One region of the Rhizobium sp. RHZ01 genome, then DNA from elsewhere that is predicted to be linked to it. Evidence: predicted binding sites of a transcription regulator. Region 1 holds the regulator's gene; each other region holds the start of a gene.

Evidence for each region. Region 1 encodes LexA, which represses DNA repair genes until DNA is damaged. Its sites were predicted from a motif close to TGTTCNNNNTGTGTTCNG; they were not measured.
Region 2: IB248_RS03605 (DNA recombination protein RmuC) is a predicted target of LexA. The motif match lies at 5,111-5,128, and genes of this name have one in related genera.
Region 3: ruvC (crossover junction endodeoxyribonuclease RuvC) is a predicted target of LexA. The motif match lies at 5,941-5,958, and genes of this name have one in related genera.
Region 4: IB248_RS11045 (ribonuclease) is a predicted target of LexA. The motif match lies at 1,301-1,318, and genes of this name have one in related genera.

Annotation. Positions count from the first base shown of each region.
Region 1 covers NZ_JACUZZ010000037.1:45,861-53,326, reverse strand. The annotation lists gene gltA (citrate synthase) at 1-562, opposite strand, end outside; gene IB248_RS27905 (ComEC/Rec2 family competence protein) at 1,238-1,594, shown strand; gene IB248_RS27900 (hypothetical protein) at 1,585-1,845, shown strand; gene IB248_RS27895 (hypothetical protein) at 1,912-2,319, shown strand; gene lexA (transcriptional repressor LexA) at 2,300-3,016, opposite strand; gene IB248_RS27885 (VOC family protein) at 3,216-4,100, shown strand; gene kdsA (3-deoxy-8-phosphooctulonate synthase) at 4,097-4,942, shown strand; gene IB248_RS27875 (HAMP domain-containing methyl-accepting chemotaxis protein) at 4,963-6,807, opposite strand; gene eno (phosphopyruvate hydratase) at 7,223-7,466, shown strand, end outside.
Region 2 covers NZ_JACUZZ010000002.1:164,439-171,904, reverse strand. The annotation lists gene dapE (succinyl-diaminopimelate desuccinylase) at 1-397, shown strand, start outside; gene IB248_RS03630 (hypothetical protein) at 384-980, shown strand; gene truA (tRNA pseudouridine(38-40) synthase TruA) at 993-1,793, opposite strand; gene fmt (methionyl-tRNA formyltransferase) at 1,793-2,728, opposite strand; gene def (peptide deformylase) at 2,853-3,371, opposite strand; gene IB248_RS03610 (globin-coupled sensor protein) at 3,469-4,965, opposite strand; gene IB248_RS03605 (DNA recombination protein RmuC) at 5,161-6,387, shown strand; gene IB248_RS03600 (ribokinase) at 6,436-7,335, shown strand.
Region 3 covers NZ_JACUZZ010000025.1:50,257-57,722, forward strand. The annotation lists gene ctaD (cytochrome c oxidase subunit I) at 1-718, opposite strand, end outside; gene IB248_RS23070 (cytochrome c oxidase subunit II) at 774-1,583, opposite strand; gene IB248_RS23075 (cytochrome c family protein) at 1,729-2,115, opposite strand; gene IB248_RS23080 (LLM class flavin-dependent oxidoreductase) at 2,308-3,309, opposite strand; gene IB248_RS23085 (methyl-accepting chemotaxis protein) at 3,443-5,758, opposite strand; gene ruvC (crossover junction endodeoxyribonuclease RuvC) at 6,000-6,512, shown strand; gene ruvA (Holliday junction branch migration protein RuvA) at 6,547-7,164, shown strand; gene ruvB (Holliday junction branch migration DNA helicase RuvB) at 7,244-7,466, shown strand, end outside.
Region 4 covers NZ_JACUZZ010000008.1:92,970-100,435, forward strand. The annotation lists gene ettA (energy-dependent translational throttle protein EttA) at 1-343, opposite strand, end outside; gene IB248_RS11045 (ribonuclease) at 553-1,287, opposite strand; gene IB248_RS11050 (alpha/beta hydrolase) at 1,446-2,375, shown strand; gene IB248_RS11055 (DMT family transporter) at 2,392-3,348, shown strand; gene IB248_RS11060 (CaiB/BaiF CoA-transferase family protein) at 3,367-4,569, shown strand; gene IB248_RS11065 (thiamine pyrophosphate-binding protein) at 4,566-6,224, shown strand; gene IB248_RS11070 (RidA family protein) at 6,264-6,608, opposite strand; gene IB248_RS11075 (TIGR01244 family sulfur transferase) at 6,681-7,019, opposite strand; gene IB248_RS11080 (DUF4432 family protein) at 7,089-7,466, opposite strand, start outside.

The DNA.
Region 1 (7,466 bases):
GGTAAACGAAGGGCTGGCCGATGTGATACTTGTAGGCCATGGCGGCCAGCGTTGGCATCTTGGCGATCATACGCAGGCTTGCGACCATGCGCTGATGCGGATCGGTGATGTCGGTGGAGTCGTGGTAGAACGCCGACAGCGCGCCGACGCAACCGCACATGACAGCCATCGGATGTGCATCGCGGCGGAAGCCCGTGAAGAACCGGCTCATCTGCTCATGCACCATCGTGTGATGCGTCACGCGATAGTCGAAGTCCTTCTTCTGGGCTGCGGTCGGCAGTTCTCCGTAGAGAAGCAGGTAGCAGACTTCGAGGAAGTCGCCGTGCTCGGCGAGCTGCTCGATCGGATAGCCGCGATGCAGCAGTACGCCGGCGTCACCGTCGATATAGGTGATTTTCGATTCACAGGACGCGGTCGAGGTGAAACCAGGATCGTACGTGAAGGAAGCCGTGTTCTTGTACAGGGCGCCGATATCGATGACGTCAGGACCGATGGTGCCGCTCTTGACGGCGAGATCGACTGATTTGTCACCGATTTTCAGTGTTGCGCTTTGTTCCGTCATTATGATCCTCCAAACTGGCGGTTGGCGCCATAAAAGCGCCATAGGGTTAAGCGTCGTCGATGATTGCTATATGATCGCGCGCCTAATGCCAAGTTACCGTGACGCCATTTTGTGCATCGCAGTATCAACTTTTGGGCACTTCTGCGATGACCCCTGCGCATAGCAGAAGCTGATGATTATCCTTAGCTTTTCCGGCTTCCGATTTTCCTTCAGATTTCAATCGATTATTCTTGCTTGGAAGCCCGTTAGCTTTCATTCTGGTTGTACGGGCGGCTGTTTTTGGGCGCAATGCATGCCGGGGTTGAGGCCATTGGAGGTGAGGGAAGCCACACCCGGCGCGGACGCGTTTGGGCGCGCGCCACAGCCTTCTTTTCTCGTGCCACGAGTTCCTGCGGAACCTCCGCTAACTTTCCAGACGCAATCCTTCGTGCCGTGGCCGACACGGATAAGGACTGCGTCGGATCGTTGTACCGTGTGGCTTCGTCTCGCCGTGGCAACGGAGATAGAGCATGGGCGGTTCTTCCTGGTTTCGTCCGTCTTCGCTGGGGCGGGCGCGATCCTCTGGTTCGTGCTTGGAAGTGCCCCCGGCCGAGCTCCGGATGTCGTTTGCGGCGACGCTTGCCCTCGTCGCCGGTTTACGCGATCTGGTCAAGAAGGCCGCCGCACGAACATCCCTTGCTGCAGGTCGCCGCAGTAACGCCCGTCGTTTTCATCATATGCTTCTTTGGTGGCATCCTGCTGACCGCGATGATCGGCGGCTTCTCGACCGCGCTTTTCGCCGTCGAGCACTTCCACCGGCTCAGCGCTTATGGTCTGCCGGCAAATCTCATGGCCATGCCGGTGGTCTCTTTCGTGGTGATGCCGATGGGCATGCTCGCTATGCTGCTGACACCTTTTGGCCTCGACGTCATTCCATGGAAAATTGCCGGTTTCGGGCTCGACATCGTGATCGCCATTGCCCAGATGGTCTCGACCTGGGCGGCAATATCGATATCGGCAGATTGCCGGGTTGGTATTTTCCTGTGGCGGTAGCAGGGTTCCTCTTACTTGCCCTTCTGCGCACCAAGATCCGCTACCTCGGCGCTGGCATTGCGGCGCTGGCAACAGTGCTTGTTGTGGTTGCGCCGAGCGAGCCGCCGCCCGACATGGTCATTGCCGAAGACGGCAATCTCGTCGCGATTGTGAGAGGACAAGTCCTTGCACCGAACCGGCCGCATCCGCCTGACTTCATTTTCGACCAATGGCGAATGGCGCTCGCCGCGGAGCTAGATCAACCAACGTAATTGTTGGAGGGTGTCAACGCTATCAGGCGGCGGGACAGTCAAGGCAGATCGGAGAGGTTATCTGCCGTGGAATTGCGCAATGCCCGCGATGCGTTACGTCAGGCTGCGACGAGCGCTGAGAACCGATTTGTATGCCTGAAAGGCGCCCGGTGCACAGCCACGCACGATAGCGGCTACGTCGTGACGATCGTCGAAAATCCCGCTTACTTCGGCGCTGCCTGCGATACGGCCGATATCGTCGTGACACCCGCTCGCCTCCGCACGACGGGGTGCCGGTCGGGCGCACTTTTGTTCACCGGCGAAACCTTGCGTCGCTTTGGTGCCGCTGAGGTAAGGATCGACGATCAAGGTAGCCCCGTCGTCACGACGGCCTATACGAGGCCCGACCGCCCTTGGATCCGCCATCGGGCGTATAATTGGCGAAGCGGCACCTTTGACGGCGAGCCGCTTGCCTTCAATGATAGCGGCGAATGAGGCCGACAAGCTTGCCCTGGACCTTGACACGGTCAGGCCCGAAAATGCGCGTCTCGTAAGCCGGGTTTGCCGCCTCAAGTGCGATGGAGGCGCCTTTCCGGCGGAAGCGCTTGAGCGTCGCTTCCTCATCATCGACAAGCGCAACAACGATGTCGCCGGCATTGGCGGTGCTGCCGTTGCGGATGATTACCGTGTCGCCATCAAAGATGCCGGCCTCGATCATCGAGTCGCCCTTGACCTCAAGCGCATAGTGCTCGCCTGGGCCAAGCATGTCCGCGGGAACCGTGATGTCATGGGTATTGTTCTGAATTGCCGAAATCGGTACGCCGGCAGCAATCCGTCCCATGACCGGTACAGAGGCAGGACCGCCGTTGTCAGCCTGCGGCGCTGGCTTCGGCGCCACAACTGGCTGTGGTTTGCCGAGGCTGCCTTCGATAACGCTCGGCGAAAAACCGCGGCGGGGCTGCAGGCTCGGGTTATATGCCTCGGGCAGTTTGATGACTTCCAGAGCGCGGGCTCGATTCGGCAGTCGGCGAATGAAGCCCCGTTCCTCCAGCGCGGTAATCAGGCGGTGGATGCCTGACTTCGACGCGAGGTCCAAGGCATCCTTCATTTCATCAAAAGAAGGGGGGACACCGGACTCCTTCATTCGCTCGTGAATGAAGAGAAGAAGCTCCTGTTGCTTGCGCGTCAGCATCGAAGTTGAACCCCAGAGTCGTGAAACAAAGCCAGAACAGACACTATATGTTCCATATGTGTTCCGCAAGTACCTAAATTTTCGTAAATCTTGCCTGCAACTTGCTGAGTTTTTGCGTCTCATTTGACCGAAAGCGTAGAAGGGGGTTGCATTGTCCTGTTGCCCGGCGCACATCTTCGCAAATTCCGGAGAAGTTGCCATGAGCGAAGCACATCCGCTGGACCACATCGTGCTGCCGGTTCCAAATATCAGGCTCTCGCGCGAGCGTCTCGGAAAGCTGGGATTCACCGTCGCGCCCGACGCCCGGCACCCGTTTGGGACCGAGAATGCCTGCATATTCTTCGCCGACGAAACTTATCTGGAGCCTCTCGGGGTCGCCAATGCCGAACTGCATGAAGCTTCGGCGCAGAAAGGCAATGTCTTCACCGCGCGGGACCGTGCCTTTCGATTCCGATGTGGAGACGATGGGCTGTCTGCCGTGGTCTTTGCGACGGCGGATGCCGATCGCGACCATGCCCGGTTTCTGTCCGAAAAGATCAATGGCGGCGAGATGCTGCAGTTCGAGCGGCCGATGAAGATGCCCGATGGCTCGGAGGTGACGGCTGCATTTAAGCTCGCCTTTGCAGTTGACCTGCGCGCTCCAGATTTCTTTTTCTTCACATGCCAACGTGTCAACCCGCTGCCAGCCGACCGGAAAGCCCTGCAAGTGCATGCAAATGGGGTGGTTGGGATCGCAGAGATCGTGCTTGGGGCACCCGACCCCAAGGCGTTTGGACCATTCCTGCGCGCCGCCGCCCACAGCTTGGGAACGACCAATGAGGCCTTCGGTGTGAGTGTGACAACTCCGAATGCCAGAGTGAGTGTTCTCTCCCCGGATGGACTGGACGCCTACTTCGACATCCCTGCGCCTTCCGACGATCGCGGTCTGCGTGGTGTTGCCATCGTTTTCAAAGTAGGCGATCTCGCCGTGACAGAAGCGCAATTGGCTGCTAACGGGATGACCTATACGCGCAAGAACAATCGAATTCTGGTGAAGGCCGCGCCCGGACAGGGCGCTCTCTTCGCCTTCGAGGAGAAACGATGAGCCAGACAAATTCCGAAGTCGTGGTCGGCGAAGGCGCCGGCCGCGTCACCTTTTCGAATTCCGGCAAGCTGTCGCTGATTGCCGGGCCTTGTCAGATGGAGAGCCGCGAGCATGCCTTCATGGTCGCCGGTGTGCTGAAGGAACTCTGCGACAAGCTTGGTCTCGGCCTCGTCTACAAGTCCTCCTTTGACAAGGCGAACCGGACGTCGCTGTCAGCGCAGCGCGGTATCGGCCTCGAAACGGCGCTTGAAGTGTTCGCCGATCTCAAGAGGGAATACGGCTTTCCTGTCCTGACCGACATTCATACCGAAGAGCAGTGTGCCGAGGTGTCCACCGTCGTCGACATCCTGCAGATCCCAGCTTTCCTCAGCCGTCAGACCGACCTGCTCGTTGCCGCCGCCAAGACCGGCCGCGTCATCAACGTCAAGAAGGGGCAGTTCCTCGCGCCCTGGGACATGAAGAACGTCCTCAACAAGCTGAATTCGAGCGGAAATCCGAACATCTTGCTTTGCGAACGCGGTGCTTCCTTCGGCTACAATACGCTGGTCTCCGACATGCGATCGCTGCCTATCATGGCGGCGATGGGCGCCCCCGTGGTCTTCGACGCCACGCATTCGGTCCAGCAGCCGGGCGGGCAGGGCGGTTCGAGCGGAGGGCAGCGCGAGTTCGTGGAGACGCTCGCGCGTGCGGCGGTCGCCGTCGGCGTCGCTGGCGTATTCGTGGAAACCCACGAAGATCCTGACAATGCGCCTTCGGATGGTCCCAACATGGTCTATCTGCGGGATATGCCGCGGCTTCTCGAAAAGCTGCTGGCCTTCGATGCGATTGCCAAGGCGGGATAAATGGATGGACGTGCACGCCGTCAACCGGCGAGCGCCAACCTCGTCTTTGTGGGATATGCCGATCCTGCCGTCCTCTCCGTGCCTTCGAGAGCGAAGCGGGAGAGCAGGTGATTGAGGTGTAGCGCCTCGTTGCCAAGCTCGCGGCAGGCTGCGCTGGTTTCCTCCGCCATCGCGGCGTTTTGTTGGGTGACGCTGTCCATGGTGTTGACGGCGGCATTGACCTCGACGAGCGCGGTCGTCTGTTCAGAGGAAGAGCGCACGATCGCCTCGATCAGCGTCGTCACCTTCAGCACCTGCTGATCGATACTGTTCAAGGCTTCGCCGGTGCGGTTCACCAAGGCAACGCCGGTTGACACCTGACTGGACGAAGTCTCGACCAACTGCTTGATTTCCTTCGCCAGCTTGGCAGAGCGGCCGGCGAGGTCGCGCACTTCTTGCGCCACGACGGCAAAACCCTTTCCGGCCTCGCCGGCACGAGCGGCCTCAACACCAGCATTGAGCGCGAGCAAGTTGGTCTGGAAGGCGATCTCGTCGATGACGTTGATGATTTCGCCGATCTGCACGGATGATGCTTCGATCTTCTCCATCGCAGCTACGGCCTCGTGCACGACAGTTGCCGAATAGCTGGCGCTTTCCTTCGTCACCGTCATCATCGCGTTTGCTTCATGGGCGCGTTCCGACGAGTTTTTGACCGTAACCGTGATCTGATCTAGCGCCGAGGCTGCCTGCTCCAGCGATGCGGCCTGATGTTCCGTTCGCCGGGCCAGATCATCCGTGCTTGTTGCGATTTCGCTAGTGCCAGTCCTGACCGTAGTGGTTGCCGTCGCGATATCCCTCATTGTGCCGGAAAGCGTGCGGACGCTCGAATTGAACTGCTCGCGTAGCCTCTCGTAGTCTGGCGCGAACGCTTCGTTGAGCTGGACGGTGAGGTCGCCGCGGGAAAGACGGTCCAGGCCGCGGCTGAGGCTCACGATGATGCGTTCGCGGCCGGCATCCTCATCAGCATTGGAGGCGGCCAGCGCCGCATCGCGCTGGGCTTGGGCCTGGCGCTCCGCATCCTGGTGTTCGCGGATTTTGTTCCGTTCTTGCGCCGATTCGCGAAACACGGTGACGGCGCGTGCCATTTCGCCAATTTCATCGACACGGTGGCTGAAGGGGACTTCCTTGGAATAGTCGCCGCCCGCCAGGATCGCCATGTAGTCGCGCATCGCCGAAAGTGGCACGATGGCGCGCCGGCGGAAGGCGTAGAGGCCGCCAAGAAGCAGGCAAAGCGAGACCGCCGCAGATGCAACCGTGATCGCCGAGAGAATGCTTGTCTGTTCGGCCGCGTCTTTTTCAGCCTTTGCCAGGAAGGCGTTCGCCATATCAACGAGCTCGTTGACCGCCGTTTCGTGGATATGAAAATTGGTCGCAAGCTTCTCGAAGGCTGTCGGGATGACCGCAGAGTCGTGGTTAAGGATGGCGGGCGCGAGTTCGTCCTGCATCACCTTCCAGAACGCATCGCCTTTGATGAAGACGTCGTTCAGAAGTTTTTCCTTGAGGTCTGCGCTGAGCGCGGTTGCCTGCCAATACTTGCGGCGATCCTCATAGGCGGGCTTCAGGACATTTTGAATGCGGTCGATGTTCTTTCCGGCGACCTCCGGGCGCTGCACCGCCTCGAGTGCAAGCATGTAGGATTCAACGACATAGAGGGGCGGCGGCAGAATATCGGCAACGAGATCCTTGCCGTAGACGATTTGCCGGTACATCTCGCCGTTCACGCGTAGCTTATTGAAGGCGTAGTTTTGTATGCCGATCGAAGCAATGAGCCCGGCGGCGACGACCACCGCGAAGATTGCAAGGCTTCGTGCAATATTGAGTTTCATCCTATGCCCCGTAAATAGTAAATAGTGAACGACGTCGTTTCTGAAACCATTGGAAATTTTCGAGCAGCAGCTATGGATCGTGACAGGCGGCTTGGCCACATAAGGAAGCGCATCATGCAATAACGCCTGCCGAAGAAGGTGTTATTTCCTTTCGGCCGTTAACTATAAATATGATTGGTTACTGGTCGATAAATTTACAACCAGCTTGAAAGTCAAAATTTATATTTCCAAAACTTCAGGTTTTGAAAGTTGATAAGCGTTGTCTCTAACCAACGGCCGGGCGTGGCTTCAAAGGCCTGACATATTCACCCGTTAGGGCCGTGGCATGCCATCTGTCGTCAGTGTGGCATTGTAATTTGTGTGCCTTCGATTAAACAGGCTTCCAACGTTATCACCCACCGAGCAGGAAGAACCGATGACTGCAATTACCGACATTATCGCCCGCGAGATTCTCGACAGCCGTGGCAATCCGACCGTCGAAGTCGATGTCTATCTCGAAGACGGCAGCATGGGCCGTGCGGCGGTGCCGTCGGGCGCTTCCACCGGTGCTCACGAAGCTGTTGAAGTTCGCGATGGTGGCAATCGCTATCTCGGCAAGGGTGTTGAAAAGGCTGTCGAAGCCGCCAACACCGAAATCTTTGACGCGATCGGCGGCATTG
Region 2 (7,466 bases), on a different contig from region 1:
CGACACGTGGACCGCCGCGAGCCTGCAACAGGAGATCCTGCGCCGCCTCGATGCCGCGGCAGCGGAAGGCATGCTGCGCCCCGGCCGTGCGCCGCTCAAATACGATATCGTCTGGGCCGAGCGCCCGAGCCACGTCTTCCTGACCCGCAACAACGCGCTGATCGCCTCGCTGTCTTCGGCCGTCGAAAGCGTCACCGGCCAGTCCCCGAAGCTCTCCACGACGGGCGGCACGTCGGACGCCCGCTTCATCAAGGATTACTGCCCGGTCGTCGAGTTCGGCCTTGTCGGCCAGACGATGCACATGGTCGATGAACGCGTCGCAATTTCCGACCTCGAGCGACTCACGGTAATCTATGAAACCTTCATCGAGCGCTGGTTCGCTAATGCCGGGCTTTAGGGAAGTTCAGTACTATCTTGCCGGGATCTGGCTGCTGATCCGCATGGATCCGCGCGGCTTTCGCTTCCTCGACATGTCGGATCGCGGCGTCAACCGCTCGTTCTGGGCGATCTTCTGGTGCCTGCCGCCAATGGGCATCTCGTGGCTATGGTGGCGCCAGGCCTTCCTGCAAACGATGCCGCCGCATACCGACGTCGGCGCACTCTTCTATTTCAGACTCGGGCTCGTCGAGGCCGCCAATTGGTTCGTGCCGCTGGTCTTTGCAGGCTTGCTGCTGCTGGCCTTCAAGAAGGGCGAGCGTTTTGGGCCTGTTATCGTCAGCGTCAATTGGCTCGGCGTGCCGCTGTCCTACGTCAATGGGATGCTGCTCGCGCTCGTCTTCTTCCTGCCACAGCTGGTTGGCCTCGTCTCGGTGCTGCTGCTGGCCTTCATGCTTGCGCAGGTCTTTGCGATCGCACGCATCCTGAGGATGATCTTTTACGGCCAAGGCCTGATGGTTGGGGCACTCACGCTGGTGCTGCTCGTGCCATCACTGATGCTGTCGGAATACCTGCAGCGCTTTCTCGGCATTTATCCCGTCTGATCAGCGAAAAAATCAGAAGTCCTCGCCGTCGTCGCCTTCCACCGGCGAGCGCCGGTCGACGATGACGTCGGGATAGTCCACCTGCATGAAATAGAGTCCATCCGGCGGCGCGACCGGGCCACAGGCCTTGCGGTCTCGCGCATCCAACGCGGCGCGGACGTCGGCCGGCGTCCATTTGCCCTCCCCCGCGAGCTTGAGTGTTCCCGCGAAAGAACGGATCTGGTTGTGCAGGAAGCTTTGGGCCGTAGCACGAATCTCGATCAGTTCGCCGTTTCTCGTCACGTCCAGCCGATCAAGTGTTCGATTCGGACTGTTGGCCTGGCAATGTGCGGAGCGGAAGGTGGAGAAATCGTGCTTGCCGACGAGCGTCTGCGCCGCCGCATGCATGACCTCATGGTCAAGCGCTTTTGGGACCCACCATGCCTTCCCGGCCTCCAGCGCCAACGGCGCCCGGCGGCTGATGATGCGATAAAGATAATGGCGCCGCAGCGCCGAGAACCGTGCGTCGAAGAACTCGCTCGCCGCTTCCACGCTGACGATCGCGACCCGCTCCCCGGCCATCTTGAGGTGGGCGTTCAGCGCATTCTGCAATTTGAAGGCCGACCACTCCCTGGCGAGATCGGCATGGATGACCTGGCCCATTGCATGAACGCCGGAATCGGTGCGCCCCGCGCCGCGGATCGACACCGTCTCACCGCTTGCCGACAGAATCGCCTTCTCGATCGCCCCTTGGACAGACGGTCCGTTCTCCTGCCGCTGCCAGCCAACGTAAGGACCACCGTCATATTCAACGATCATGCGGTAACGATGCATCAGGGAAGCCTCGTGCCCGATGGAAGCGGTGTCCCGCGCAGGAAATCAGCGGCCGGCAACGGCTTGCCACCGGCTTTCTGCAGTCTGGTCAGGCGAACGGCGCCGGTTCCACAGGCAACGACCAGATCATCGGTCAGCAACTCGCCAGCGCTGCCGAGGCCTTGTGCGATTTCCGAGGCCAGCACCTTGACGCGCTCAGGCTTGCCGCCGATTGCCACTTCGAACCACGCGCCCGGAAACGGCGCCAGACCGCGAATGTGATTATGGATGTCAGCGGCGTCCCGCGAGAAGTCGATCCGCGTCTCGCCCTTGTCGATCTTGGCGGCGTAGAGCACACCGTCCGACGGCTGCGGCGTCAGGGGAAGATCGCCCATCTCGAGCTTGACCATTGCCTCAGCCATTGCCCTGGCCCCGACATGCATCAGCTTGTCGTGCAATTCCCCGGCCGTGGTGTCGGGGCCGATCTCGACTTCACCGGTGAGAGCCACCGGGCCGGTATCGAGCCCCTTGTCCATCTTCATCACCATCATGCCGGTCTTTTCGTCGCCGGCCATGATCGCCCGCTGAATTGGAGCAGCACCCCGCCACCGGGGCAGGAGTGAGGCATGACCATTGTAGCAGCCGTGGCGCGTGCCGGTCAGAATCGCCTCCGGCAATAGCAGTCCATAGGCAACCACAACAGCGACATCTGCATCATGCGCCCTGAAGCGCTCGCGCTCTTCCGGATCCTTGAAATTCACCGGCGTAAAGACGGGAATGCCGAGCAGCTCAGCCGCCTGGTGCACCGGCGACTTCTGCAGGTCCAACCCGCGCCGTCCGCCCGGCCGTGGCGGCTGCGTGTAGACGGCAAGAATCGTGTGACCCGCGTCGATCAGCGCTCGCAGGGTCGGGACGGAGAATTCGGGCGTGCCCATGAAGATGATGCGAAGCGACATTTCTATCCCGCCATGTTTCCGGTCAGACGTCTTCAAACGGGCTTGCGAGCTTCAGATCAAGCCCCTTCAGGCATCCGGCCCGCGAAATCGCCTGTCCAGCGAGGCTGCGTCAGCAAAGGTCCGGTTAGAGCGCCTTCGCCGACTTCGCCGCCTTTGTGAACTTCTTGATCACCATGTCCCGCTTCAGGCGAGAAATGTGGTCGATGAAGAGTACGCCGTTCAGGTGGTCAATCTCGTGCTGCAGGCAGGTCGCGAGCAGGCCGTCGGCTTGCACCGTCTGCTCCTTGCCATCACGGTCGAGATATTTGACGGTGACGGTCGCCGGGCGTTCGACTTCGGCATAATAGTCAGGGATCGAAAGGCATCCCTCCTCATATACCGAACGCTCGTCTGTCGATGCCACGACCTCCGGATTGACGAATACGAGGGGCTGCTTCTCTTCGCCCTCGCGGGAAACGTCGATGACCAGCATGCGGCGCGGCACGCCGATCTGGATGGCAGCAAGGCCGATACCGGGCGCGTCGTACATGGTTTCAAGCATGTCGTCGGCAAGTCGCTGAAGATCGGCGTCGACGCGCTCGATCGGCTTGGAAACCTGACGAAGCAGCGGATCGGGGAGAATGATGAGTGGCTTGATGGTCATGGCGTTCCCATAACGCATCTTTTTCCAGGATGGAATTATCCGGTGGGCTGGCGGAGCGCTTTTTTACGCCCCAGCCCGGAATTTCGCCGCATTCCCGTCATGCGGCGCGGCGTGTCGTGGTCATCGAACGTTGCTCGACGCCGGTACGGAAGCGCTGCAGCAGTGCAACCAGATTATCGACTTCGCCGCGCAGGCGCCGCGTCTCGGCAGAGGTGTTCTCGACCATTCCCGAGTTCTGCTGCGTGATCGTGTCCATGTTGCGGATGGCGACACTGACCTCGTTGACCCCGGTTGCCTGATCGCGCGCGGCAGCGGCGATATCGGCAACGAAGCTGTTGATGATATCGATGCGGTTGATCATGTCGTTCAGCGCCTCGCCGGTGCTGCTGACGATGTCCACTCCTTCGTTCACCTGGACCGAGCTTTCCGAAATCAGGTTCTTGATCTCCTTGGCGGCGTCGGCGGTGCGCTGCGCCAGTTGGCGGACCTCTTGCGCCACGACGGCAAAGCCCTTGCCCGCTTCGCCGGCACGCGCAGCCTCCACGCCGGCGTTCAACGCCAGCAGGTTCGTCTGGAAAGCAATCTCGTCGATGACGCCGATGATCTTGGCGATCTCGGTCGAGGATTTTTCGATGCCGGCCATCGCGGAAACGGCGCTGGTGACGAGTTCGCCGGAGTTCTTGGCCTTCTGCTGCGTCTCACGGACCGCACCGGATGCCTTTTCGGCGTTTGCGGCAGTCTGTCCGACACTGACCGAAAGCTGTTGCAGCGCCGCCGAGCTTTCCTCGACGCCAGCTGCCTGCTGGGCCGTCCGCAAGGCAAGGTCATCGGAGGCCTTGGCGATCACGTCCGTACCCCTCAGGATCTCGCCCGAGGTTGCCCGCACCGAGCCAAAGGACGCGCGAAGAGCGGCGACGGCGCGGTTATAGTCGTCGGCCATGGCTTTGAAATTACCGGGGAGATCTGGCGGCAGCGTGGCCTCGAGATCGCCGTTCGACAGCGCCTCCAGACCGCGGCGAAGATGATCGAGCGCAACGGCCTGATCCTGCTCGGCCTTTACGCGCTCTTCTTCCAGCTTGCGTCGCTTCTCTTCGAGCGCTTCCAGATAGACCGAGATCGAATAGTCCATATCGAGCATCGCGGCCTTGATGACCGCTGAAAGCTTCTCGGCCAGCACCTTGCCCTGCTGCCTGGCGAACATGGAGGGCCACTGCTTGGCCATCAGGCCCTTCACGAGTTCGCTCATCAGCAGCGCGTAGCCACCGATATACCAGCGAGGCTCGAGGCCAATACGGGCATGGGTCTTGCCCACCGTGACCACGCCTTTGACGTAGGTTTCGTCGAAGTTGCCGCCAGCCAGATTGGCCCAGTGGTCTTCCTGGCGCTTCTTGGCATGTCCCATATGCGCTTTATCGGCAAAGAAGCTTGCGACCTCAGACGTCCTTGCCAGCTTCGCGTAAAACTTGTCGAGAGCGCCGCCGAGCAACTCCGAGATTGCCGGGCGCATCTCACGCAGCGCCGCGCGGGCTCCGTCGTCCAGCTCGATGAAATCGAGGCGTTGCTTGAGCGTGCTGTCGGACTGCTGGCTGGTCATGATCTCTCTGCTTTGTAATTGATGCAAAAGGGAATTTGACCTGACCTTTTACGCAATATGGTTGAGCAAAGGTTAAATGAACTTGAGATTTGTCAACTGTCGTTTGTTCCCTCTACGAGCCAATCCTTTGGGAAGGCTTGCGAGTTGTTCACGTTTTGATCTAGCCATCCCACACGAGTTTGTTATGGTGGCGAAATGAACACCAGCTCTGAGTCGTTTCTCCTCGCCCTTTCCCGTATCAGTCCTGCCACGCTGGCGCTCGCCGGAGGCGCGATCGCGGCTCTGGTCTTGTTGCTGATCCTCCTTCTCGTCCGCAGCGGGCAGGTGCGGCGCGAGCAGGCCGAGGTAGCGAGCCTCCGTGCCGCCGAGACGGATGCTCGAATGGCCGAACTTCTGAAAATCCAGGCGGAAATGCACGGGCGCATGTCGACAATGGCCGAAGTGTTCGGCTCGAGGCAGTCCGAGCTCAACCAGGCGATCAACCAGCGTCTCGATGGTATGTCGCAGCGCGTCAGTTCGACGATCAGCGAGCAGACCAAATCGACGCACGAGAACCTGCAGCGGCTGCAGGAGCGTCTCGCCGTCATCGATGCCGCCCAGAACAACATCCAGACACTGGCGAAAGATGTCGTCGGTTTGCAGGCGATCCTCTCCAACAAGCAGACACGCGGCGCTTTCGGCCAATCGCGCATGGAGACGATTGTCGCCGACGGCCTTCCGATGGGGGCCTATGCCTTCCAACAGACGCTTTCCAATGGCTCGCGCCCGGACTGCACCATTCGCATGCCCAACGGCGCACCACCGCTGGTGATCGACGCGAAGTTCCCGCTTGAGGCCTGGAACGCGATCCGGGACGCCGGCGGACCTGACGGAGCCAAGGTCGCCTCGCAGCAGTTCCGCCGCGACATGGAAACGCACATCCGCGATATCTCCGAGAAATATCTGATCCAGGGCGAGACGCAGGACACGGCCTTCATGTTCGTGCCGTCGGAATCGATCTTCGCGGAGATCCACGAGAATTTCGAAGCGATCGTGCAGAAGGCGCACCGGTCGCGCATCGTCATCGTGTCGCCTTCGCTGCTGATGCTCTCCATCCAGGTTATTCAGGCAGTCCTGAAAGATCAGCGGATGCGGGCCCAGGCACACGTCATCCAGGGCGAAGTCGCGAACCTGATGGACGATCTCGGCCGTCTCGACGAGCGTGTTCGCAAGCTGCAGAGCCATTTTTCCATGACCCAAAGAGATGTCGACCAGATCCTCACCTCCACCGATAAGCTCACCAAGCGCGGCGCGAAAATCGAAGCTCTGGAGTTCGAGGGCGGCGACAACAGCAAGGCCGCGGCGCGGGACGGTGATGGCGCGCCAAAACCCGTCGACAGCCGCAGCGGGCTTCTGAAGCTCAGAGTGGTTGACGACGAGTAAGCCCTTCAGGCAGTGTCGCGCTCAAGAAAAGCATTGGACAGGACACTCATGATCACAGTCTTCGGCTCCATCAACATGGACCTCATCGCCACCACCGCGCGCTTGCCGAAGCCCGGCGAAACGGTTGCCGGCAACGGCTTCTCAACGGCAGCAGGCGGCAAGGGCGCCAATCAGGCACTTGCGGCGCGACGCGCCGGCCGAACCGTTCACATGGCGGGAGCCGTCGGCCGCGACGGCTTTGCGGAGCCGGCGGTTGCTCTCTTGAAGGACGCCGGCACTGGACTTGAAACCGTCAAGCAGGTCGACGAGCCGACCGGAACCGCACTGATCCTCGTCGGCGGTGACGGCGAGAACATGATTGCCGTTGTGCCTGGCGCAAACGGCACGATGACGCCGGCCGATGCCGACGTCGCGATCGACGCGATGAAGGAGGGCGACATCCTGATGCTGCAGCTCGAGGTGCCCGTTCCGGCCGTCGAGCGGGCGCTGGCCGCGGCGCGCGCCAAGAGCGTCACGTCCATCCTCAACCTGGCCCCACTGATCGAAGACGCTCCACGCCTCGGCCGCCTTGCCGACATCGTGATCGCGAACGAAACCGAGTTCGAGCGTCTTGCCGGCCAGGAAAACATGGGCACGGCGGATCGCGAGGCCGCGCTGAAACGACTCAATGCGGAGACGGGGCAAACCCTGATCGTGACGCTCGGCGCAGACGGCGTCATCGCAATCCGCGACGGCGTCATCTCCCGTGCGAAGGGATTGAAGATCGAGCCTGTCGATACAGTCGGTGCCGGCGACACCTTCTGCGGCTATTTCGCCGCGAGCCTGGACGAAGGCCTCGATTTCGAGGCATCGCTGCGGCGGGCCGCCGTCGCAGGATCGCTCGCCTGCCTCAAGCAAGGCGCTCAGCCATCGATCCCATCAAGCGCCGAAGTCGCAAACGAGCTATAGGGCAATTCGCCCCGCGACATATCGGGGCGGTTTGCCGTATGCAGCGTCTGTTTTCATTAGATTTCATTCAAATTTAATAGGTTTCCGGCGATGTTCCAGCCATCGCCGGCCTTCGCCAAGGGGTCGGCTTC
Region 3 (7,466 bases), on a different contig from region 1:
TCATGACGGCGGCGACGAACAGCGCCGGGAAAGCCAGCAACGCCATGACGGTTGCTGTGAAAATGCCCCATACTGTCAATGGCATCCGCATCAGCGTCATGCCGCGCGCCCGCCCTTGCAGCACGGTGACGACATAGTTCAAGCCACCCATCGTGAAGCCGATGATGAAGATGATGAGGGACGAGAGCATCAGGATGATACCCCAGTCGCGCCCGCCTGGCGTACCTGACGTCAGTGCCTGCGGCGGGTAAAGCGTCCAGCCGGCCCCCGTCGGTCCGCCAGGGGCGAAGAAGCCCGCAACAAGCACGATCACGGCCAGCAGATAAAGCCAGTAGCTCAGCATGTTCGCATAGGGGAACACCATATCGCGGGCGCCGACCATCAACGGAATCAGGTAATTGCCGAAGCCGCCGAGGAAAAGCGCGGTCAGGAGATAGATCACCATAATCATCCCGTGCATGGTGATGAACTGGTAATAATGATCCGCATCGATGAAGGAAAAATAGCCGGGAAAACCGAGCTGTAGGCGGATCAGCCACGACAGCACCAGCGCCACCAGACCGATCGAAAAGGCCGTCACCGAATACTGAATGGCAATGACCTTGGCATCCTGACTGAAGACGTATTTCGTCCACCAGCTCCTCGGATGATAGAGCTCAACATCCGCCACCTCGGCGGGTGGGATAACATCGCCGGCACTGGTTGGAATATCAACCATCGCATGCCTTCCTTCCTCCTCCCGTTACGGCCGCTCCCCCGGCCGCAACGCCGGCCTACTTGGCCGGTTCAACCGCTGCCATCAGCTGCGAAAACGTCTGCTGCTGCGCGAGCCACGCCTGGTAGGCGTCCGGCTCGTCGACGACGACAGTCCCTCGCATCTGCGGATGTCCGACGCCACAAAGCTCCGCGCACAGCACTTCGAAGGTGCCCGTCCGCGTCGGCGTGAACCAAAAATAGGTGACCGAACCGGGGATCATGTCCATCTTCGCCCGGAACTCGGGAACGTAGAAATCATGCAGCACATCGATCGAGCGCAGGTGTACGCGGACCGACTTGCCGATCGGCAAGTGCAGTTCGGCGCCTGAGATGATGATGTCGTCGAGGCCAGCCGGATCGTTCCTGATCACGCCGAGCGGATTGTCGGCGGTCACCGCTCGATTGTCTGCCCTGCCGAGCTTGCCATCGGCGCCCGGCAACCGGAAATTCCACAGCCACTGCTGCCCTACGACTTCGATTTCGCCAGCATCCGGCGGCACCGTCACGAACTGGTTCCAGACGACGAGACCAGGCGCCAGCATCGCTGCCACACCAAGGGCCGTGCTGCCGGCAAGCCACCATTCCAGACGCTTGTTCTCGGGCTCGTAGGCGGCCCGATTGCCCGGCCGATGGCGGAAACGAAAGATGCAGTAGGCCATGAAGGAGATCACCGCGACGAAGACGATGCCGGTGATCCAGAATGTAATGATGATGGTATTGTCGATGTAGTTCCAGTTCGAAGCGATCGGAGTCCACCACCACGGGCTGAGCAGGTGGAAAACCACCGACCCGATGACGATCAGACCGAGAACCAGCACGACAACCATGCGTTCCTCCCAATGCCCGGCCGGCTGTGGAAATTACCCGCAATCCGCTGGCACTTGCGTTAGGACTATCTCATAAACAAAACATCACGGCAATGGCGCGAAATGACGCCAACGAGCCGTCTGCCTCTACATCAATAAGCTGATTTCATTTCGAGAATTGCTTGAGATAAGCTAGCAGATTGGTGATATCGCCGTCGTCCTTCAGCCCGACGAACACCATCTTCGTACCCTTAACCTTCAACTTTGGGTCGTGAAGATAATCGCGCAGAGTCGCTTCGTCCCAGACCAACCCGGCTGTGCCCGCCGCCTTCATCGCCGCTGAATAGGCAAAATCCGGATGCGTCCCGGCTGTTCGGCCGAACAGGTGGTTCAGCGACGGCCCGACCTTGTTCTTGTCGGTGTCGGCAATATGACAGACCGCGCACTTCTTAAAGACCGTTTCCCCGGCCGCCACGTCGCCCTCTTGGGCGATTGCAGACGAGGCGGAAAGACAGATCAGTGAAATCAAAGCAGCAAGACCGTGGTAACGCATAGCAATCCTCATCCTCCAAAGGTTGCTCGAAACCGGCCGCGCGCGCGATTTGCGGCGTGCGCCGTCCATCACACTTGCGTCGCCACAACGCTGTGCAAACGACATGTGTGATCAAGCAAAGCTATGGTCCGGCTGCGTTAAGTCAATTCGCACAAATGGCTGTAGGCCACGAAGCGCCCGCGATGCGCGGCATTAGGCCGCAGCGCGAAGGAAGTTTCCAAGCCCGGCGAAAAGCTCGACCGATTTCAATCTCGCCTCGATATCGTGGATCGGCATGGAGATGATCACTTCATCCGCCTGCGTCTCGGCAAGGAATTCGGTGAGCTTTGCCTCCGCGGTCTTCGGCGACCCGACGACGGCATAGCGCAGCGTGTGCTCGACCGTCAGCTTCTCCATCGGGGACCAGAAGCTCCCCATATCGGCGACCGGCCGCGGAAACTGGCCACGCACATTGCGGCGCAGATTGACGAACTGCTGCTGGGCCGAGGTGAAATGGTATTGCGCCTCCTCATCCGTTGCGGCAACGGACCCCATGACACCAACCATGACATAGGGCTTGTCGAGCATGGCGGAAGGTGTGAAGCGGCTGCGATAGATGTCAATGGCATCAAGCAGCGAGTCCGGCGCAAAATGCGAGGCGAAGGCATAAGGCAGCCCCAACATCGCGGCGAGCTGCGCGCTGTAGAGGCTGGAACCCAGAAGCCAGATCGGAACGTTGGAATTCATGCCGGGAACCGCAAGGATCGCCTGGTTCTCGATCGGCGTGCCCAGCAACTGCTGCAATTCGACCACGTCGTTCGGAAAGCTCTGGGCCCCCGCATCGAGATTGCGCCGCAGGGCCTGGGCGGTCCGCATGTCGGTGCCGGGCGCACGCCCCAGGCCGAGATCGACGCGGCCCGGAAACAGCGCTTCCAGCGTTCCGAATTGCTCTGCAATGACAAGCGGCGAGTGGTTCGGCAGCATGATGCCGCCCGAGCCGATGCGGATCCGCTTGGTTGCCGCGCCGACGTGGCCGATCACGACCGCCGTAGCCGCGCTGGCAATACCCGGCATGCCGTGATGTTCCGCAAGCCAGAAGCGGTTGTACCCGAACCCTTCGGCCTTCTGCGCCATGCGCGCCGAACTCTCGAGCGACTGGCGGATCGTCCCGCCTTCTGGAACAGGAGAGAGATCGAGAATGGAGAAGGGAACCATGACGAAGCCTGTCGGTAATTGGAAGGACAGGTCTATGTAGGTGGCCGCTCGGCCCATTCCAAACGAGCGGGAAAGAAAAAGGGCCGGTCTCCCGGGCCGGTCTCCCGGCCCTCGTTCATCTGCCGATCACGGTTCAAGCCCGACGTCGCAGCAGGTGTACCTCGGCGCCCTGGTGATGTTCCGCCTGCGCCAGCGTGAAATTCGCCAGCTGCCGGTCCATTTCGACCGCTTCGGTCGCGAGCCGATGGATCGCAGCCGTCGTTTCCTCGACCATGGCGGCATTCTGCTGCGTCATCGCATCAAGCTCTGAGACCGCGGAGTTGATTTGACGCAGGGTGTCGGCTTCCTCGCGCGTCGTTTCCATGATCTCGCTGATCTGGCCGTTGATTGCCTCCACATGGCTGCCGATCCCCGTCAGCGCGTCGCCGGCACGCTCAACGAGCGACACGCCCATCTCCACTTCATGCGTGGACTTCTGCAAGAGGCTCGATATTTCCTTTGCGGCACTCGATGAACGCTGTGCCAGTTCGCGCACTTCCATGGCGACCACGGCGAAGCCCTTACCGGACTCGCCTGCCCGTGCAGCCTCGACGCCGGCATTGAGCGCCAGCAGGTTGGTCTGGAAGGCGATCGCATCGATAACGGCGATGATCGAATTGATCTGGCGCGACGACGCCTGGATCGCCTCCATCGCGGCAATTGTCTCGCGCATGATCTGGCTGGAGCCGGTCGTCTCCCGCTTGGCGTCGCGGGCGATGCGTTCGGCCTGCTCCGCACGCTCGATCTGAACGCGGACCGACTGGGTGATCGCATCGATCGCATTCGCGGTCTCGGTGATAGAGGCGGCCTGCCGCTCGGTCCGACCGGCAAGCTCATCGGCACCGGTGCGCATTTCCTCGGAACCCGAACGCACGGCCATGGAGTTGCCGCCGATCGCCGTCATCGTTTCGCTGAGGGTAGCCAGCGCCTCGTTGAAGTTGACCCGGAGGCCTTCGAGTTCGTTCGGGAAGCGGGTCTCGATCTGATGGGCAAGATCGCCGTTGGCAAGGTGATGCAGGCCCTCGTCGATCGCCTGGACGACTTCCTGCAGGGTCCGTGCTTCCGCCTCGCGCTCAGCCATGTGCTGCTGGCGATCCCGCTCCGCGCGAGCCCGCGTTTCGTTGCTGGCAGCTTCCAGGTCGCGGCTCTCGACAAGCGACTGCTTGAACCGCGCCAATGCCTTGGCCATCGTGCCGATTTCGTCGCCGCGGTTCTGGCTGCCGATCTCGACTTCGAGGTTGCCGTCGGCGACGTCACGCGTGACGTCCGCGAGCCGGGCAAGCGGCGAGAACAGCAGCTTGGTGATGGCCCAGGTTGCCACGGCCATGATGATCAGAACACCAAACGCAATCATCGTCAGGAGCGTGGCGATCTCCAGCGAGCCAGCATTGAGTTCGCTGATGCGGACGCTTTCCACGACGAGGAAGCGGGAGCCCTGATAATCGATGCCGCGAACATAGGCTCGTGCCGAGCCATCGGCGCGATCGAAGTCGTCGACCGTCATGCCCTTGGCCGACAGCGCGTCCTTCGCGAAGGTGAAAGGCGTGGTATCGAGCGTTGCCAGCTGGCCGGACGAGTTTACGCCGATCGCCGATCCGTCATCCGAGATGATAGCGGCTTGCGCCGTGCTACCGGACACGATGCCCTTGGCGAGAATGCTGGTGATGATGTTGTCGCGGACCTTGAAGAGCATCACGCCCTTCGCCGCGCCGAGCTTGACGATCGGCACGGCATAGAAGATTGCCGACTTGCCGTTCGCCGCGTCGACGCGAAGACCGGAAAAGCCGGTGGGGGCGGAATCGTCAGTCGCCTTTGCGGTGTTGGCGATCGCCTTGGCGAAGGCAAGGCCGGCGCCGGTCGCCTTCCATGCATCGGTCTTCAGGTTCTCCGCGAAATCGTCGTTCTTCTTGTAGGAGTAGAGGACGTTGCCATCGAGATCGGCGATCAGCAGGTCGCTGAAGGCGGTATTCTCCAGGTCGCGGGCCACTTCACCCTGCGTCGTTTCATGGTTGGAGTAGTAGAAGCCGCTTGGTGCCTGCGGCTTCACCAGTTTTTCGCGCTGGTCGGCCGGGTTCGGATTGTTGGTGATGAACACCTTCTTCAATTCGGCGCGCGCATCACCCGACGTCTTCTCGATTGTCTTCCAACCGCTCTTCAGGCTTGTAATCGACATCTGCAACGCTTCGATGCGCGCAATCGAGTTCGCCTGGTTTTCCAACTGCTCAAGCTGATCCTGCAGCATGTCGCCGCGGAAGATCAGGACGCTCTCCTTGGCCTTGAGTGCCTGCTCACCGGAAATGCGGCTGCTGGCGAAGTAAGCAAGCACGTTGATGACCGCAATCGACAGTGCGGTCAGCAGTATAAATGTCGCGATGACCTTGAAGGACAGGGATTTAAATCTCTGAACCATGAACGATGAACCCTTCCGGAACGGCTCATACCGGCAGAGCGTGGAACATCCTGCCGGCTGACCTGAAAACAGAAAACGGGAACCTTGCCTTCCTGAGAAGGGAGTTCCTCTGACATTTTGTGGATCAAAAGTCGGCTATGGAGCTTAAATTGCCGTAAACAGCGCGTGGCAAAAACAAGGAATGTTTTTGTTTTGTTCACATATCGATGGCAGTTATTTGGCGAGTGCAATAGGGTGAAGCATGCAAAATACGATTCGCATCATCGGCGTTGATCCGGGCCTGCGCCGCACGGGCTGGGGAATTATCGACACGCTCGGCAATTCCTTGCGCTTCGTCGCGTCCGGTACGGTCACCTCGGACGGCGACCTGGACCTGGCCTCGCGCCTTTGCCAGCTGCACGATGGCCTGGCGGAAGTCGTGCACAGCTATCAGCCTGACGAGGCTGCCGTCGAACAAACCTTCGTCAACAAGGACGCCGTTGCAACGCTGAAACTCGGGCAGGCACGCGGCATTGCCATGCTGGTCCCTGCCCGCGCCGGTTTGCCCGTCGCCGAATATGCGCCAAACGCTGTCAAGAAGGCGGTCATCGGTGTCGGCCACGGCGAGAAGCAGCAGATCCACATGATGCTGAAAATCCTGATGCCCAAGGTCGAATTCAAGGGCAACGACGCGGCTGATGCGCTGGCCATCGCCATCTGCCACGCTCATAACCGCGGCAGCAGCCGCATGCGGCAGGCGGCGCTTGCCGGCTAATCTTCACTGAAAACCCACCGAACGGACCATTTGCATGATCGGCAAGCTCAAAGGCACCATCGATGAAATCGGCGATGACTACGTCCTCGTCGATGTCCACGGCGTCTGCTACGTCGCCTTCTGCTCGGCACGCACGCTCTCCCGCCTCGGCTCGGTGGGCGAGGCCTGTGTGCTTTTCATCGAGACCTATGTTCGCGAAGACCAGCTGAAGCTCTTCGGCTTCATGACCGCGCTCGAGAGAGAGTGGTTCATTCTCCTGCAGAGCGTACAGGGCGTTGGTGCAAAGGTGGCTCTCGCCGTCCTTTCGACCCTGCCTCCAAGCGAACTGGCGAACGCCATCGCGCTGCAGGATCGCACGGCAGTCGCCCGCGCTCAGGGCGTTGGTCCCAAGGTTGCCGTGCGCATCGTCACCGAACTGAAGAACAAGGCGCCGGCCTTCGCCGGAGAAGCGTCGGCCACCATCGGCCTCAAGCAGGAGCTCGGTGAAGGTGTTGCCGCTGCCCCTGTCGCCGACGCGGTATCCGCGCTGACGAACCTCGGCTATTCCCGCGACCAGGCTGCCAATGCCGTTGCCGCCGCAATGAAGACCGCCGGTGAAGGCGCCGACAGCGCCAAGCTCATCCGCCTTGGGTTGAAGGAACTGGCTCGCTGATCCAATTGCCCGAGCGGGTGCCAAAAGCGTTCGGCTTGGTGTATTGGTCACGAGCGTTTGAAGATTGGGAAATGCCAGCATGAGTGAAGCCGCGCGCCTGATATCGGCCGAGAAACGAGGCGAAGACCTGGATGTGACGCTGCGGCCGCAGTCGCTGGACGAGTTCACCGGCCAGGCGGAAGCGCGCGCAAACCTGAAGGTGTTCATCGAGGCGGCGAAGAACCGTGGTGAGGCGCTGGATCACGTCCTTTTCGTTGGCCCGCCCGGCCTCGGCAAGACGACGCTCGCGCAGATCATGGCGA
Region 4 (7,466 bases), on a different contig from region 1:
TCTCGTCGGAATAGTTCATCATCAGCTCGTTATAGCGATCGAGGATCGCCTTCTTCGGCGCAACGCCTTCCATGACGTTCTCAAGGACCGTCTTGGACGCATCGAGCTGCGGCTCCTGCGCGAGGTAGCCAAGGGTAGCGCCTTCGGCGAGCCACGCCTCGCCGGTATATTCCTTGTCGAGGCCTGCCATGATGCGCAGAACGGTCGACTTACCAGCACCGTTCGGGCCGAGGATACCGATCTTAGCATCCGGATAGAAAGAAAGGTGGATATTTTCCAACACCTTCTTGTTGCCGTACGCCTTGTTGAGGCCGGCCATATGGTAGATGAACTGACGTGCCATAGATAATTCGCTCCGCGCGGGAATTTGAGTTTTGCCGCTATTTAGGCGAATTGGGGCCAAGGAGCAACGCGCGGCGGCCAAAAATCAGAGGCTTTTGCAGCATTCATAGCCGAACTCGGCACGCTCCTCTACCGTAGCGTCGCATGATCAAGGCGCAGCTAGCCGCGGCGCGTGGACGGACGAAGGCTCGTTTTCGATGAGAGGCAGTCTCAGAACCCTGCAGCGTCCACGACGCCCTCATTGCAGCCGAACGACGACCGTCCTGCCCCTTGGATAAGGTCACGAAGGCTTGCTGGCTCGTTCGATGTCGCGTCCTCCGACAGCCCGATCGTAAGTTCGCTGATAACGCGGCCTCCGCTGGCCCGTCGGCAGCTCATCTTGACCCGATCTCCGGCACCCGGGCCGAAACTCTTGTCGAAAGCCGCCTTGATCGCGTCCGCCGTCAGTGACTTGCCGATATTGGTCGCGAACAGATCGCGGACTGCCGAGGCGTTCAGCTCGTTGATCAACCGAACCGACGCGCCGAAATAGTCGTCAGCGCTCATCTTCGTGCAGGTGCCGTGCTTGATCCACTCGTGCCGCTCCAGGCCGGATTGCGTACCGGGCATCGCCTTCTCGAGGGCCGCCTTGGTATCCGCCGAAAGCTCTACCTCAGGCAGCTTCCCCCATTCGCCGTCCTTGTCGGCGCTCCGCAGGGTACCAGAGACGTCGCAATAGTCCTTCCGCATCGGCCAGAGCCCGTGCAGCGAAAAATTGGTCGCGTCAAACCTCTCCCCGGTCTGGCTGCGGCATTCCGGCTTGCGCTGGTTGGTTTCACAGAACGCGGGTTGCCAGCTGGCCGCCAGAATGAAGCGCGTCCTTCCGCCGCCGTCCTGGGCTCCCGCAACGCCAGCGGCCGCAATTCCTATCAAGACTACAGCCATCCGCAGAAATGGATTGCTCATTCTCACCCCCACAAAGAACAATTCATGAACAGGAGATCACGCCGCGTTTGTTTTCACAACCCTCAATCCGTAGGGTACGAAAAATCCCTTGGCATAAATATCTGGGCGTGTTGCTTTTCACGGCCGATCTGGTCTTCTCCCGGCAACGGGAGGATATGATGTTCGCAGAAACGCAACGCCTTGAAACGGCGGACGCTTCACTCGCCTTTCATCATGAGCCGGCGCAATCCGAGGCACGCGGAATTCTCCTTGTGTCTCATGGGCTGGCCGAGCATTCCAGACGTTACTCCCGTTTTGCGGCAGCGATGGCAGCCCGCGGCTACCATGTGTTCGCCTTCGATCACCGTGGGCACGGCGAAACGACTGGCCCGGATGCGCCAATCGGACGTTTTTCCCGCCGCAACGGCATGCGACAGGTTATCGACGATGTCGGCTCTGTCCGCGAGCTTGCCGTAAAGCAATATCCCGGCCTCCCCGTCATCCTCTTCGGGCACTCGATGGGCGGGCTCATCGCGCTCAACGCGGCGATCACCTATCCGGAGAAATATGACGCCATTGCCGTCTGGAATTCGAATTTCAACCCGGGTCTATCGGGACGGGCCGCCCAGGCGGTCCTCTTGGCAGAACGAGCCCTTAAGGGCTCCGATGTTCCAAGCGGCATCCTACCGAAGCTCACCTTCGGCACCTGGGGGAAGTCCATTGCCAACCGTCGAACCGAGTTCGACTGGCTAAGCCGCGATCCTGTTGAGGTCGACAAATACATTGCTGACCCTCTGTGTGGCTTCGATGCTTCCGTGTCGCTCTGGCTCGATATTTTCGAGATGACGTTTCGCGCACCACAAGAGGCGCAACTGGACCGGCTGCCGAAGCACACGCCGATCCACCTTGTCGGCGGCGGACAGGATCCGGCAACAGATAACGGAAAAGCGGTGATCTGGCTGTCAAAGCATTTGAAAGCTCACGGCTTCTCCCGTATCAGGACACAGATATATCAGGACATGCGCCACGAAACGCTGAATGAAATTGGAGCGGACGCGGCCATCGCCGCATTCGCCGACTGGTGCGACGAAGCGATCGCAAGATCCTGAACTGAAGGGTTTCGCGATGAGCAATGGCATTTCGTCCCGTTCTGCCTCCGCTTCGGAGGTTTCGACCGGCATTCTCCTGATGTTCCTGTCGGTGCTGGTGTCCCCGATCATCGACATCTTTTCCAAGCTCGCGATCGCTACGATTCCTGCAGCGGAAATCACCGCCGCCCGCTTTGTGGTGCAGGCTCTCTGCATGTTACCGATCGTTGTCTGGCGAGGAAGCTGGAAGACCTTCTCCTGGCGAGCCAATATCTTTCACGCCATCCGAGGCGCCATCATTACCATTTCCATGGTCTCCTTTGTTACGACGCTGAAGTTCATGCCGGTTGCTGACGCCATCGCGATTTTCTTCGTCGAGCCGATCATATTGACGATCCTGAGCAGTATCTTCCTCAAGGAGACGATCGGCTGGCGCCGCTACATTGCCTGCGGCGTCGGCTTCTTCGGCGCGATGCTGATTATCCAGCCGAGCTTTCAAGAGGTCGGCTACGTCGCGCTTCTGCCCGTCGTCAGCGCTTTCTGCATCGCCATCTTCGCCTTGATGACCCGCGTGCTTTCGCACCGAGAAGATCCGTGGGCGATGCAGCTTCAGATGGGCATCTGGGGTCTGCTGTTCTGCGCGATCCTGCTTGCCTTTGGCAGCGGCACAGGTTCCGACATCTTCGACGCGGTGATGCCGGATGGCCGGGGCTACTTCTATCTGGTCGGCGTCGGTGTCACGGCGGCCATTGCCGGCATCTTCGGCGTCTATGCCTATCGTGCAGCACCTGCCTCCATTTTGGCACCACTGCAGTATTTCGAGATCGTGTCGGCGACCTTTTTCGCCTGGCTCGTATTCGATGACTTTCCGGATGCGCTCAAGTGGGTCGGTATCCTGATCATTATCGCATCGGGCTTGTACATCATCTGGCGCGAGCGCCGCTTTGCATCGAAGCCCGTATCCGATACACCTCAATCGGCCCTGGCGCCCTGATCTGATCGTGGGAGGAACATGACAGACAATCAGCTCCAAAAACCGCCGCTATCAGGCATACGCGTCATCGAGCTTGCGCGAGTGCTTGCCGGGCCATGGGCGGGCCAGATGCTGGCCGATCTCGGTGCCGACGTGATTAAGGTCGAAAACCCCGATGGAGGCGACGACACGCGGCATTGGGGGCCCCCCTTTGTCGAAGGTGCCGACGGCGAAAACCTCTCTGCGGCCTATTACCACGCTGCCAACCGCGGCAAGCGTTCGATCACCGCCGACCTGAAGCGCGAAGAGGATCAGGCCCTCGTCCGCCGCCTTATCGCCACGGCCGACGTCGTCATCGAGAACTTCAAGCTCGGCGGCCTTGTGAAATACGGTCTCGATTATGAGAGCCTGAAAAAGATCAATCCGAAGCTTGTCTATTGCTCGATCACCGGCTTCGGCCAGAACGGTCCCTATGCCAGCCTGGCAGGTTACGACTATATCGTTCAGGGCATGTCCGGCTTCATGTCGATCACCGGCGAGCCGGACGGACAGCCGATGAAAGCGGGCGTCGCGATCGCCGACGTCTTTACCGGTATTTATGCCGTCGCAGCCATCGAGGCCGCCCTCATCCACGCGCAGAAGACCGGCGAAGGTCAGCTGGTCGATATGGCGCTACTCGACGTACAATCCGCCGTGCTCGCCAACCAAAACATGAATTATCTCGTTTCTGGCCGAGCCCCGACCCGGCTTGGGAACGCGCATCCGAATATCTCGCCATATGAAGTCGTCCCCGCCGCCGATGGCTATCTGATCCTCGCAGTGGGCAATGACGGCCAGTTCCGCCGCCTCTGCGCGATCCTCGGCCTCCAGGGCATTGCCGACGATGCACGCTATTCCACGAACAAGGCGCGAGTCGCGAACCGCGACGAGGTACGCAAGCTGGTTTCCACCGAAACGCTGAAATGGCAGAAAGCCGACCTGTTGAAAGCCTGTGAGGCGGATGCGGTTCCGGCCGGTGCGATCAATACAATCGAAGAAATGTTTGAGGATCCGCAAATCCAGGCGCGTGGGTTGCGGGTAGATCTCGCGGACGCAAAGGGTACCGTCATTCCCGGTGTGAGGACGCCGGTCGTGCTGTCGCAAACGCCTTTGCGCTACGAGCGGCCGAGCCCGAGGCTGGGAGAGCATCAGGAGGAAGTTCTGGCGGAACTCGCCGAACTGGAGGGGAAAAGAGCATCATGAAGAAGACCGGCGGGGAACTGATCGTCGAGGCCCTGAAAGCAAATGGGGTGAAACGCCTCTCCTGCGTACCCGGCGAGAGTTTCCTTGCCGTCCTCGATGCGCTTTATGACAGCGACATCGACGTGGTGGTCTGCCGACAGGAAGGCGGAGCGGCCATGATGGCGGATGCCTGGGGCAGGCTCACCGGCGAGCCCGGCATCTGCATGGTCACCCGCGGCCCGGGCTCCACCAATGCAACGGCGGGTTTGCACATTGCCAGGCAGGATTCCATCCCGATGATCCTCTTCATCGGGCAGGTCCAGCGCGATGCCCGCGAGCGGGAGGCTTTCCAGGAGGTTGAGTATCGCCGCGCCCTCACCGAATTCAGCAAATGGGTCGGCGAGATCGACGACGCGGCTCGCATTCCGGAGTTCGTCACCCGCGCCTTTGCGATCGCAACATCCGGTCGTCCCGGCCCTGTTGTGTTGTCACTGCCTGAGGACATGCTGCGAGACGAGGTGGAGGCGCCCAGCGCAAAACGCTATTCGCGCGTCGAAGCCCATCCCGGCCGCCGCCAGATTGACGACTTCTATCTTCGCCTGCTGAAGGCGGAGCGACCGATGGTCATCGTCGGCGGCACGCGCTGGGATGCGGATGCGGTCGCCGACCTGAAAGCCTTCTCGGAACGCTTCGCGCTCCCCGTCGGATGCTCCTTCCGCCGGCAGATGCTGTTTGATCACCTACACCCGAACTATGCCGGGGATGTTGGCATCGGCGTCAACCCTGCGCTGGCGAAGGAAATCAAGGAGAGCGACCTGCTGATCCTGCTCGGCGGCCGGATGTCGGAAATGCCCTCCTCCGGCTATACGCTGATCGACATCCCCTACCCACAGCAATCGCTCGTCCACATTCATCCCGATCCTTCAGAACTCGGCCGTGTCTATCGCCCCGACCTGGCAATCTGCGCGAGCCCGAGTGACTTCGTGGCGGATCTTGCTGATCTCGAGGCGCCAAGCGAACTCAGATGGGCGGAGCGCACTGAACGGATGCACCAAGCCTACATCACCTGGTCGACACCGCCGCAGAGCGGCCCGGGACCGGTCCACATGGGACCGATCATGGAGTGGATCGAAGAAAACACACGCCCCGATGCGATCTTCACCAACGGCGCGGGAAACTATTCCACCTGGCTCCATCGTTTCCATCGCTTCCGCCAGTTCAACACCCAGGCAGCCCCGACATCAGGTTCCATGGGCTACGGCCTGCCGGCCGCTGTCGCGGCCAAGCAGCTCTTTCCCGAACGCGAGGTCATCTGCTTCGCCGGAGACGGCTGCTTCCTGATGCACGGCCAGGAGTTTGCGACTGCCGTACGCTATGGCCTGCCGATCATCGCGATCGTCATCAACAACGGCATCTATGGCACCATCCGCATGCATCAGGAGCGGGAATATCCCGGCCGCGTCAGCGGCACCGACCTGACCAACCCGGACTTTGCTTCACTTGCGCGTGCTTATGGCGGCCATGGGGAAACCGTCGAGACGACGGAAAGCTTCGCCGCCGCCTTCGAACGCGCGCGGGCAAGCGGCAAGCCCTCGATCATCGAGGTAAGGCTCGATCCGGAAGCAATTACGCCGACACGTACCCTTTCGGAAATTGCCCAAACAAAAAGCCGGTGAGTAAAACCCACCGGCCTTCGAGATTACAACACCGTCGACTTAGTCGAGGGCGGCGGTAACCGTGAACTCGACCTTGTACTTCGGTGCAGCAAGCTTGGCTTCGCTGGTAGCGCGAGCCGGCGTGTTGGCCGGGTCGACCCAGGCTTCCCAGGCAGCGTTCATTTCGGCAAAGTAGGACATGTCGGAGAGATAGATCAGCGTCTGCAGGATCTTCGACTTGTTCGAACCGGCCGCAGCGAGCAGACGATCGACTTCAGCCAGTGCCGACTTGCACTGTTCGGTGACGCTTTCGCCTTCGCCGACCTGACCTGCGAGGTAGACCGTGTTGCCGTGGACGACCGCGCCGCTCATGCGGGCGCCAACGTCGATGCGCTTAATGCTCATGATTGTCTCCTATTGGTGAAATGAAAGACGCCGCTGGAAAGAAGCGGCGTCGGACTCGGGTCAGTGATTGTGTTATGCGCGGATGTGCTGCGTCTTCTGATAGATCGCGGTCGAACGGGCACCGGAGCGGCAATAGCCGAGCATCGGACGCGGGAACTCATCAAGCGCGTCGACCATCCCGGCAATCGCCTCTTCGTTGACGCCCATCGGGCCGACCGGCACGTGTGCGATATCGAGGCCGAGTTCCTTTGCGCGCGCTTCGACCAGGGCATAAGGCGTCTGATCCGGGCTTTCGCCGTCCGGGCGATTGCAAACGATCGATTTGAAGCCCATGGCCTTGATCTGATCGAGATCCTCGACCGAAATCTGTCCGGAAACCGAATATTCGTCGTCGATTTGGCGAATGTCCATCGCTAATCCTCCTGAAATCATGGGCTGAATGACTACGCCGCCCCATGCCAAGCGTCAACCGCAGATCACTCACACGAAGGCAAAGCTGAGCGCATAATTTCGGCTCTCGCCGGGCTTCAGCATGATGAACTCACCCGCTGCTTCCAGCTCGGAGCGAGATACCCAGCGATGCGACACCGGCTCGATGCCGAGGACGTCGGCAGGTGCCTTCTGATTGCGCCAGACCTGCAGGTGCGGCAACGTCTCGGCAAGGACCCGCACTCGGAGGACCTTGCCGCCGATCGCGGCTATCGGGCCAAGACGCACCTCGGCAAAACCGCTGTGCGTTGCCGGCGCCTTAACGCAGAAGATGCCACCCGGCTCTTCACCAAAATTCCAGGGGAAGCCGCCACCCTCGAGCATCTTGCCTTCGAGACGCGTGCCGGCATCGAACCACTTGCCGCCAAT